Regions from separate parts of the Terrabacter lapilli genome, predicted to be linked through region 2. Evidence: riboswitches for the same ligand, from Rfam matches in the RefSeq annotation. Region 2 holds a riboswitch; the other holds the start of a gene.
The links. A riboswitch is a leader RNA that binds a small molecule or an ion and turns the genes downstream of it on or off. The one in region 2 is predicted to bind S-adenosylmethionine.
Positions count from the first base shown of each region.

Region 1 (5,013 bases), 650 kb from region 2:
ACGAACCAGCGCTCCCGTCTGCCGTCCCGGAACGTCCGCTTGACGGAGATGCGTGTGGAGGCCGGCACCTGCGGCCACGTACCTTCCGCGATGTCGGTCAAGGTGTCGCCCCACCACGCCACCTCCGCAGGGTCGCTGACGGCAATAGGCAGAGCCAGTGCATTCCCAATGGCCCCGGCTGCCGAGAGGACGGCCGACGGCGTCAAGCCCTCGTCTGGCCAGCGACGGGCTCCCTCGAGGTCACCACCGAGGTTCAGCCACTTGTAGACGTGCTGCGGATGCCACGCCTGGGGCCACCCGGCTTCGACGTGCTCGCGGTGCTCGGCGGCATGGCGTCTGCGTGCCTCCGACTGACGAGCGCGAAGCTTCTCACGTCGCTCCTGGGCTCGGCGCGCCGCCGCCGCGGCTGCCCGATCTGCCTCGTGCGGTTGCTCCTTGCGTCGGGACTCGCGCATCCGCTCCGCCTCGACACGCGGCGCCCAGTAGTCCGCGGCGAAGTCGAGGAAAACGTAGTTCAGCACCGCGGCCCGCTGGTCGTCTACCGCCTCGAGCGCGCGGTTCAGCGCCGTGTTCGCGGCGGCGATCGACACGTACGGAGATGCCAGGCCGAGCTCCCGCCACGCCCGGTCGGCGCCGGTGGCCCGCGCGTCAGGCGTGATCTGGCGCCAGCCGAGCGCCACTGTCGCGCCATCCGTGCAGGAGACGACAGTCAACGCGTCAGCCGTCCACTCGAAGATGGCGTCCTGCTTGAACCGCCACCCGAGGTCGACAGCCTCCTGCCGCGTCAGGCCGACGATCGCAACGCTCGGTTCGACGTGCAGCCACGCCGGGTCGGCCCCGGCCGCCGGGTGGTACGCCGCGTTCCTGGCGTCCGGCTGCGCGACCAGGGCGCGCTGCGCGCGACGGTTGTCCGACTCCGTGGCCGGCCGGCCGTGCGGGTTGTATGCCGTGACGATGTGGACCGCCTGCGCGGGTGCGTCGCCGGCCGCTGCCCCGACTCGCCACTTTCGATGACGACGAGTCCAGCCGGCAGGTGCAGACGCAGTTGCACCGAGAGACAGGCGTCGCGAATCATGCGCGGAAACCCTCCGTGACGTCGGCGGGTCCGCTGGCATCCGCGCGCCTCGAAGTGGGGTGCTCAGCGATGCCGGCGCTGGCATCGGGACGCCATTCGTCGTGGGTCGCCGGGTCGAATCGGGTCCAGATGCCCTGCACGTAGCACCGCCGGGCGCGATACCCAGCGCGCTGCAGACGCTGGGTGATGTGGAGCGCCTCAGGGACTCGTGCGGAATGGACCTCGATCACGTCGACGCCCAGACGGTTACCGCGCTCTGCTCGAGCAACGAGATGGTCGACCGCCGCGACGGACGTCGTCCCGCCGAGGAGCTCGTAGTCGAGCCAGAGTTCGTCGATCTGCCGGTCCCCGACGGCACGAAGGAGTTCGACCGCATCGTGGCCGCGGCGAACTTGGAGGTGGGATCGCCGGTCTCGAAAGGCGCGTGTGTCGTCGACGAGGACGACCAGCGGAGTCTGCGGGCGAAGCTCGGGAAGCAGGGATGGGTGCATCCACAGCCCCTTTCGGTCCAAGGAGCCCCTGAACCGAGGCCCGCTCTGGCGGAGCCGACGGATGCCGGCGCGGCCGGGTCTTCCTTGGACGGCACCGGGGCGGACCGGTTGCCGGGCGACCCCTCCAAGGTGGGTGACGGTCGCGCCTCTTGACCCGGGAGACATGATGAAAGGACGCCTCGGACATCAGCGTGGCTTCCGGCCGCCTACTTGGGCTCCCACGTCCGCCGACTCGCGGCGTATTGCCGCGGTCTTTGCGACAGCGCCGCTCGACTCGCTCCGCGCATCCGCCGAGCGCCGAGCGCCGAGCCGATAGGCGCGGATATGGCAGCTCCTTGGCGGCAGGTCGCGACGACGCTGAATCAGCTGCACGCGCGAGGCGACGGCAACCTCGACGGCGACCTTTGCAGCACTCGCATCCGAGCTTCACGACCTACCGAACCCGGCGCCGCGCGACGGCATCGATGAACCGCATACGCGCGCAATGCGACGTGCAGCTGGGAATGGCACCTTGGGCCCAAGCCTCAACTCATCCACCTAGAATACAGCGCTGAGCCTTTTGACAACCAGGCTCGAGAGGCAGCCTCGAATGTGTACCGGGTGCACTTTCGCCGCCCAGCCTAAATCGTGCCACCCCTTCCACGGGCGTGGGATGCAGAACACGGGCCCAGCCGTTGAAGAGAGCAGCAAGCAGGTCATCCCATCGACCGGAGAAGATCTCGCGATGACGGCCTTCTGTTGTAGGCAAATCGCCTCGACCGCGCCGAGCGGAGAGGAGGGCAGGCGGCGACGCCCGCGCTCAGGCCGCTTAGCCTCCTACTCCAATTCCTGACGATCCTGGAATTCGCCTGCGTAAACAACTAGATCGCGCAGCGACTCCTGCCAGCCCACAATCGCCGAATACGCGTCCGCAACGTCGCCTGGTTCTAAGCCGAGCGTTGGGTCTGCCAATCTGCCCGTTAGCCAATCCTCGAGCGCTGCCGGCACGGGCTCGCCAAGCGCGTTCGACATCGTTCCCTCGTCGTCGTTCGGGTAGGCACTGAACCATAGACGACACGCCGTCGGCAGAGGCAGAACGCCGATGAGGTGATCAACGTTGACGGCGTCCTCCCGGATCCACTGCCCTCCCAGTTCGAAGATTCGCGGGTCCACGTCGTCCACGCGGTAGCGATGGCCCAGTACTTGATCGCCAAGGGTGTTGAGGAGGCTGAGCGTGGCAGCCTCCTTCCATTCTGCCGCTGGCAGGCGGCTCCTTAGATCCCCGCGGTCTGTTAGTACGAGCTTGCTTGCGAGGAGGACTCGCGCCGAGCGCAACTCGTCATCGCCCGAAGGGGGCATGTCTAGTAATGCCTCTAGCCAGCGAAGGGACTCTTGGGTCGTGGCATTCATCGGTATAGCCCCCAGCTGTACGGCACGGCGCACGATCTCCTGTGGTGCGCCGATTCGCCGGCCCACCCGGCGAACCACTTCGCTGGCAAGCTCACCATCGTCGATGGCTCGCATGAGGTCCGACCACGGAAGTTCACCGCGCCACCTGTGGAGGAGGTCCTCGACACGTCCGGGGTCATCGACCTGCCCGAGTAGCTCGATGAACTGTGAGGCGGACTGTTCCTCGAGCGCGGCCGGTATCACGATCGGGTGCCGTTGTTGGGCTTGGTCGAGGGACGCATACAGCGCTGCGCTTGGTTTGCGGTCGCTGCTGGCGCTCTCTTGGGCCGCTACTACCACATCAAGAACTTCTTGCGGTAGGCGGTCGGCCATGTGTTTGGTGATGGCGGTGGTGATCGAGGTTGCGAGCTTGGCAGGCATGGATAGTGTGCGTTTCGCCAAAGCGACAGCGATGCCCGGCCCTAGGTCCGGGCCGTGTTCGGCCAGGGCAAGGAGGATCGATGCCTCGTCCTCGGCGTGCTCGAGGACCTGGGCGGCGAATTCGATTCGTTGGCGGACGAAGAGGTGGACGTACCTGCTCAATGCGGGTCGCGCGTTCTTTCCGTGGCGGGCGCGCCGAAGAATCCAGGTCTGCAGCTCATCGTCGAGTGCCGGGTGTTTGAGGATTTGGCCGTTGGCCCATGGGTTGTCCAGCTCGTACAGCAGCCAAAGGTGACCGATAGTCCCTCCATTAGCCATCTCGCTGAGGAGTTCGACGCACCTGTGGGGGTTGTTGGCGGCGAGGGCGTGCATGAATTGGCGGGTGCGGTCGTCGGTCCCGCTAGGCGCCTCGTGGACTACGGATTCAGCCGAGGTGGGGCGCTTGGGGGCGATGGGGGCAGCGTTGCGAATCGGGCGCGCATCCTTCGGGCGCGTCACCTTCGCGCTGCGTTCTGCTGTGCCGAACTTCTTCGACACTCGTCGCGATCGGTATTCGAAGGAGGAGCGCTGGTCAGGGTCGACCTCACCTTCCCATGCGAGCATCTCTTCATTGATGCGATGGGCTAAGGTCCAGTCGTCGGCTGAGATGGACCTTTTGAGGATGTCGTTCGCGTAGGCGAAGTCGCTGCCGTCGCTCCAAGAGCCGGAGTGGCCAAGCTCCTCTGCAGCGATGCCGGGGCCAACCTGATAGAGGAGGTAGGTCCTCCATCCCTCGCGGACCGTGGCGGCCTCGGTGGCTCCAACGGCGCAATCGGCGAAGGCGATGCGAGCGTCGCGCAGGCGACGAGCGTCGGCGAGACTGGCAGGGCGCAGCTGCAGGAAGTGTCTCTCTGCCGTGGCCCAGCCGTGATGGTGCAAATCGATGTAGGCCTCATCTGCCGCGGCCATACCCCCGTCGAGCGTCGCGATGGCGTCGGGCCAAAGCGGAGCTGGAGGCACTAAGCCATGTGGGAAGGCTTCGTCGCCCAGAGTGAGCATTCGAAGGAGGAAAGCAAGTGAGGGTGCATCTGGCAACGGGGGTTGCCCAGCGATGATGCTCTGGGTCACGGAGTCCCTGACACATTCCCTTTGTGCGGGCGTCATGTCGCTGAGCAGCAGCTCGTACGTGTTGCCGCCGATCGTGCGGATCTGCGCGGGAGCATGCGCGGGGACAAGGGGAAGGACGCCGATTAGTTCGCGCAGCTTTTCCTCGACGGCGGCTTCGGTTTCCCAAGGCGGCACGTGAGGGCGCTGTTGAGTCCGTACATTGCTCATCCGCGCCGCCTGGGTGATGCGCTCGAACGCGCTCGGGTCATTCGTAGGCGGGTGCGCTAGCTCAGGCAGGGCCCTCTCGAAGGCCTGGACAAGCGCCTCGAGTGTGGCCTCCAGAACGCCTGGGAATTGACTCATCATTCTCCTGTGGACCTTCGGCTCCATCGACGCTTCTGCGATGGGAGGCACTGAGCCCACTGCTGCGAGGACCCACCTAGATCTTAGTGTGACGTCTTCGTGCGGCCGCCGACGTATAGGTTCAAATCATGACGCATAACTTGGTCCAGTGGGTGGCTGATCGGATCGATGCTGACGCCACGTTGACTG
Region 1 is NZ_BAAAPU010000007.1:531,045-536,057, reverse strand. Features, by position in the region: gene ABD241_RS10345 (DUF3293 domain-containing protein) at 1-1,115, opposite strand, end outside; gene ABD241_RS10340 (cyclic-phosphate processing receiver domain-containing protein) at 1,072-1,566, opposite strand; SAM riboswitch class IV at 1,604-1,721, opposite strand; gene ABD241_RS10335 (hypothetical protein) at 2,383-4,851, opposite strand; gene ABD241_RS10330 (AAA family ATPase) at 4,953-5,013, shown strand, end outside.
Region 1: it holds a riboswitch for S-adenosylmethionine, as region 2 does, so the genes downstream of both, ABD241_RS10340 (cyclic-phosphate processing receiver domain-containing protein) here and ABD241_RS20690 (putative leader peptide) in region 2, are expected to answer to the same signal.

Region 2 (5,013 bases):
TTCTTCGTCAGGACGGCGATGAGCCCCTGCAGGGACTCGCCCGCGCCGGAGAAGTGCCCGATCGCCTCGGTCTGGCCGGCCGTGGCGACGTGGTAGGCGACGCTCGGGTTGGGGCCGAAGTAGGCGTCGATGCGGTGGGAGGCCAGGGCGAGGTAGTAGTCGGTCTGCGACTGGAAGTACTTGATGTTCGCCGGGGCCAGGCCGGCGGCGACGTTGGCCTTGTTCCAGTCGAGCAGGATCTTCTCTTGGTTGGTGCCGGAGCCGACGGCGATGGTCTTGCCGGCGATGTCCTTGCCGCTGGTGACTCTCCAGGTTCCGCCCTTGGGTGCCTCGAACGCGAGGTCGTCCTTGCGGTAGGTGGCGAAGTCGTACTTCTGCTTGCGTTCCTCGGTGACGGTGACGTTGGTCAGGGCGACGTCGTAGCGGCCGGAGTCGATGCCGAGGAAGACGTTCTCCCAGCTCGTGGCCGGGGTCTCGACCTTGAGTCCGAGCTTGTCGGCGAAGAGGTGGGCGAGGTCGACCTCGACGCCGATGACGGTCTTGTCGTCGTCTGCGGTGAAGACGAGCGGCGGGGTGCCGCCGCCGGCGCCGGCGTTGGCGGCGGTGATGGTGCCGCGCGCACGGATCGCTGCGGGCAGCAGGGCGGCTGCTTTCTCGTCCTTGGCGGCGGTGATGCGCTGCTGGTTCGGCGAGGTGTTGATGCCGGCCGCGGCGGCGCCGGGCCGGGCGGACGGAGCCGAGCCGGCCGAGCTGGCTTCGGCGGGGCCGGAGCAGGCGCTCACGGTCAGCGCTGCGAGGGCGGCCAAGCCGGTGAGCGTGAGTCGCAGGGTCGAGGTCCGGCTGGTGCGGGAGGTGGTGAGGGTGGTCGTGACCGGGTCGGCGTGCACCGGACGGGAGGCGTGGTTGGGCATGGTGGAGCTCCTCTCGGCACCCGAGGGGTGCGAGTCGTGGTGAAGGGGTGGGTCAGTGCCGCGGGTGCGGCGTGGTCAGAGGACGCGTTCGAGGAAGGCGCGGGTCCGTTCGTGGCGTGGGTTGTCGAGGACCTGTGCCGGTGGCCCTTGCTCGATGAGGCGGCCGCCGTCGAGGAAGACCACGGTGTCGGCCACCTCTCGGGCGAAGCCGATCTCGTGCGTCACCACGACCAGGGTCGCGCCGTCGCGGGCCAGCTCCTTGATGACGTCGAGGACCTCGCCGACGAGCTCGGGGTCCAGCGCCGAGGTCGGCTCGTCGAAGAGGATGACGTCGGGCTGCAGGGCCAGTGCTCGGGCGATGGCGACCCGCTGCTGCTGGCCGCCGGAGAGCTGGCGCGGGTAGGCGGCGGCCTTGTCGGCCAGACCGACCCGGGCCAGCAGCTGCCGCGCCTCGGCCTCCACCTCGGTACGGCGGCGGCGTTGGGCGGAGACGGGAGCCTCCACGACGTTCTCCAGGACCGTCAGGTGCGGGAAGAGGTTGAACTGCTGGAAGACGAACCCGATGCGGCTGCGCTGGCGCAGGACCTCCCGTTCGGACAGCTCGTGCAGCCGGTCGCCGGACTGGCGGTAGCCGATGAGGGTGTCCTTGATGCGGACCTGGCCGCGGTCGACCTTCTCCAGGTGGTTGATCGTGCGCAGCAGCGTCGACTTGCCCGAACCGGAGGGGCCGAGCACGACGGTGACGGTCCCCTCCTCGAGCCGCAGGTCGATGTCGTGCAGGACCACCTGTCCGGAGAAGGACTTCGTGACGCCGCGCAGGTCGATGACGGGAGCGGCTGTGCTCGTGGTGCTCACCGGGTCACCTCCGCCGTCTCGGGGTGGCGCGTCCGGCCATGCCCGCTGTGGGCGCCGGCGGGCCTTACGGTGTACGCGGTCAGGCGCGAGCGCAGCCGTTGGAGCGGGGTCGGTGGCAGCGTGCGGGAGCTGCCCTTGGCGAAGTGCCGCTCGACGTAGAACTGGCCCACCGACAGCAGCGTCGTCAGCACGATGTACCAGACGGTGGCCACCAGCAGCAGTGGCACGACCCGGGAGTTGCGTCCGTAGATGACCTGCACCTGGTAGAAGAGCTCCGGGATCGCGAGCACCGACACGATCGAGGTGCCCTTGAAGAGGCTGATCACCTCGTTGGCGGCGTTCGGCAGGATCGAGCGCATCGCCTGGGGCAGGACCACCTTGGTGAACTGGCGCAGACGCGGGATGCCCAGGGCTGCGGCTGCCTCGCGCTGTCCTTCGTCGACCGCGAGGATGCCGCCGCGGATGATCTCGGCGGCGTAGGCCGCCTGGTGCAGTGCCAGACCGAGGACGGCGGCGCCGAGGGCCCCGAACAGGTCGTTGGTGGAGACGCTGCCGAACGAGGGGCCGAAGGGCAGCCCGAAGGAGATGGTCTGGTAGAGGTAGGCGATGTTGAACCAGAAGAGCAGCTGCACGATGAGCGGGATCGAGCGGAAGGCCCAGATGTAGGTCCACGCGACCGAGCGCAGGAAGCCATTGTGGGACAGGCGCATTGCCGCGAGGACGACGCCGAGGGCAAAACCGGTCACGGTCCCGAGCACGGTGAGCTGGATGGTGGTGCCGAGAGCGCGCACGATCGTCTCGCTGGCGAAGTACGCGGCGAAAGTGGACCACTCCCAGCCGGGGTTGGTGGCCAGCCCGTTGACGAACATCGCGACGAGGACGAGCACGCCCGCCACACCTACCCAGGTCCACGGCGTGCGCCGAGGGACCACGGTGAGGACGGGCGACGTGTCGGGCACGGCGGTGAGGACGGCCGTCGCGGGCGGTGGAGCAGGAGCGGATGGGGAAGGTGCCGCCTGAGCGGTTCTCGGGACGGAGGTGGTGGACACTGAGGGTCTCCTGGGGACACGGGCACGCCCGTCGGGGACGGGTGGCGTGGATAGAGGTCTGCGTCGTTGCCGCCCGGCGCACGGGGTCGCCGGGCGGCCAGGTCGCGTACCGCCGGGGCTACGTCAGTCGACGTCGGCGAGGCGGTGCGTCACCGACGACAGAGCGCGCTGGAGACGCGGAGCAGGTCGACGTGCCGACGGGCCACCAGGGTGGTCGTCCGTGCGGTCATCTCTGCTCCTCGGGTCTCCGGGACCCGATCAACGAGTCCGCGCTTGCCGGCGCCATCAGCGACCGGCCAGGTCTTCACCCGGAGCACCCCGCCGCGGAGGAGGGTTGCTGTCCAGCAAGCCGGGGCTGTGCACTGGAACTCGTGACCTGCGGTGAGCGTACGCACACCGGTACGAAGCGGGCAACCGCATGGATGCGGAGCGCAAGACCGTTCACACACATCGACAGAGAGACTCGGTAGACACCAAACATGTTGCGGCACAATGTGATCCGGTCGGGCAAACTCACTGAGACCGCGCCCAATACCCCACTAAAACAGTAGGAAAAGATCCTGCCGCGTTTCGCATGTCGAGATGGTCCCGGGATCGAGACGACAGCTGGTCCCCAACTTGTGACGCTCGGGCGAACGCCTCAACCGTGGACGTGGTCCTGCGGCACTACGAGTCAGTCCTGTGGGGGCAGCAGCGCAGCCGCCGTGCCGGCAAGGCAAGGGCCTCGAATCGCCACGGCGCAGAAGTCCGTCGCGATTGCATACCCCCCTCCCCCGCATCGCCGCAGGTCACGGGCGGGAGGCCCGTAGGAGACGCCCCGTCCCGGGCCCGATTTCCCCACATATTCCCCGCGGAGCCATTCGGCTCTCACGTTTCCGCAGGTCAGAGGCTTGCAGAATAGCCTTCGGAATCCGTGGCGCCACGTACCCTCCCGGGGTACATGCAAGAGGCCCCGACCCGCGTTTGCGCTGGTCAGGGCCTCTCGGCGCACTGGGTGGCAGGTGAAGGATTCGAACCTTCGTAGCTTTCGCGACGGATTTACAGTCCGCTTCCATTGGCCGCTCGGACAACCTGCCTTGGTGCGTCTGGAAGGATAGCAAGAGATCGGGCGGGGTCAGTAATCGGGACCACGGCGACGTGTCCGGCATGTCCGCGTGCCCACGGCCACCCGTCCGACAGCCCAGCCACACGCATCTGGAAGGACCCACCGATGGCCGACTCCTCCTTCGACATCGTCAGCAAGTTCGACAAGCAGGAGATCGCGAACGCGGTCAACAGCGCGAGCAAGGAGATCGCGACGCGCTACGACTTCAAGAACGTCGGCGCCTCGGTCGACCTCGCCGGTGACGTCATCAAGATGAAGGCGAACACCGAGGAGCGTTGTCTCGCAGTCCTCGACGTCGTGCAGACCCACCTCGTCAAGCGCAAGGTCAGCCTCAAGCACCTCGACGTGCCGGAGGCCGGACCCCGCCTCTCCGGCAAGGAGTACCACCTCGACGTGCCGCTCAAGGAGGGCATCTCGCAGGAGAACGCGAAGAAGATCAACAAGCTCATCCGCGACGAGGGCCCCAAGGGCGTCAAGAGCCAGATCCAGGGCGACGAGCTGCGCGTGTCGAGCAAGTCCCGTGACGACCTGCAGGCCGTCCAGCGGATGCTGCGCGAGGCCGACCTCGACGTCGCGCTGAGCTTCACCAACCAGCGCTGAGCCCGCGGGCGCGCCTGCCCGACAGGCCCGCCCACCACGACAGCGTACGTATGCCGTCCACCCCGGTGGGCGGCATACGTACGTCTCAGAGGGGGCGGGCGAGGTCGCGCAGGTCGGGGAAGACCTCGACCGCGAGCGGCCACCAGAACAGGTGCCCGCAGAGCTGCGCGTACTCGTCCGGTGTCACCCACCGGGTCTCGTGGATGCCGTCGTCGCCGTCGTTGATCGGCGGTCGGGCGTCGTCGAGCCGGCTGCGGAAGACCTGGAGGTAGGGCCTCTCGCGCGTGAAGAGGTTGTCGTCGGTGCGAGGGGTGAACCGCTCGTAGCCACAGGACAGCACGTCCGAGTGCCGAAGCGTGAGCCCGGTCTCCTCGAACGTCTCGCGCACGGCGTTCTCGACGGGCGTCTCGTCGTCCTCACGCCACCCTCCGGGCGAGCCCCACTCCCCCCGTCGGACGCTGTGCACGACGACGAAGTCGCCCCGGCGGTCGCG
Region 2 is NZ_BAAAPU010000007.1:1,182,640-1,187,652, reverse strand. Features, by position in the region: gene ABD241_RS13570 (ABC transporter substrate-binding protein) at 1-911, opposite strand, end outside; gene ABD241_RS13565 (amino acid ABC transporter ATP-binding protein) at 987-1,766, opposite strand; gene ABD241_RS13560 (amino acid ABC transporter permease) at 1,763-2,725, opposite strand; gene ABD241_RS20690 (putative leader peptide) at 2,965-3,045, opposite strand; SAM riboswitch class IV at 3,080-3,192, opposite strand; tRNA gene ABD241_RS13555 (tRNA-Tyr) at 3,811-3,891, opposite strand; gene ABD241_RS13550 (YajQ family cyclic di-GMP-binding protein) at 4,026-4,520, shown strand; gene ABD241_RS13545 (DUF4031 domain-containing protein) at 4,606-5,013, opposite strand, start outside.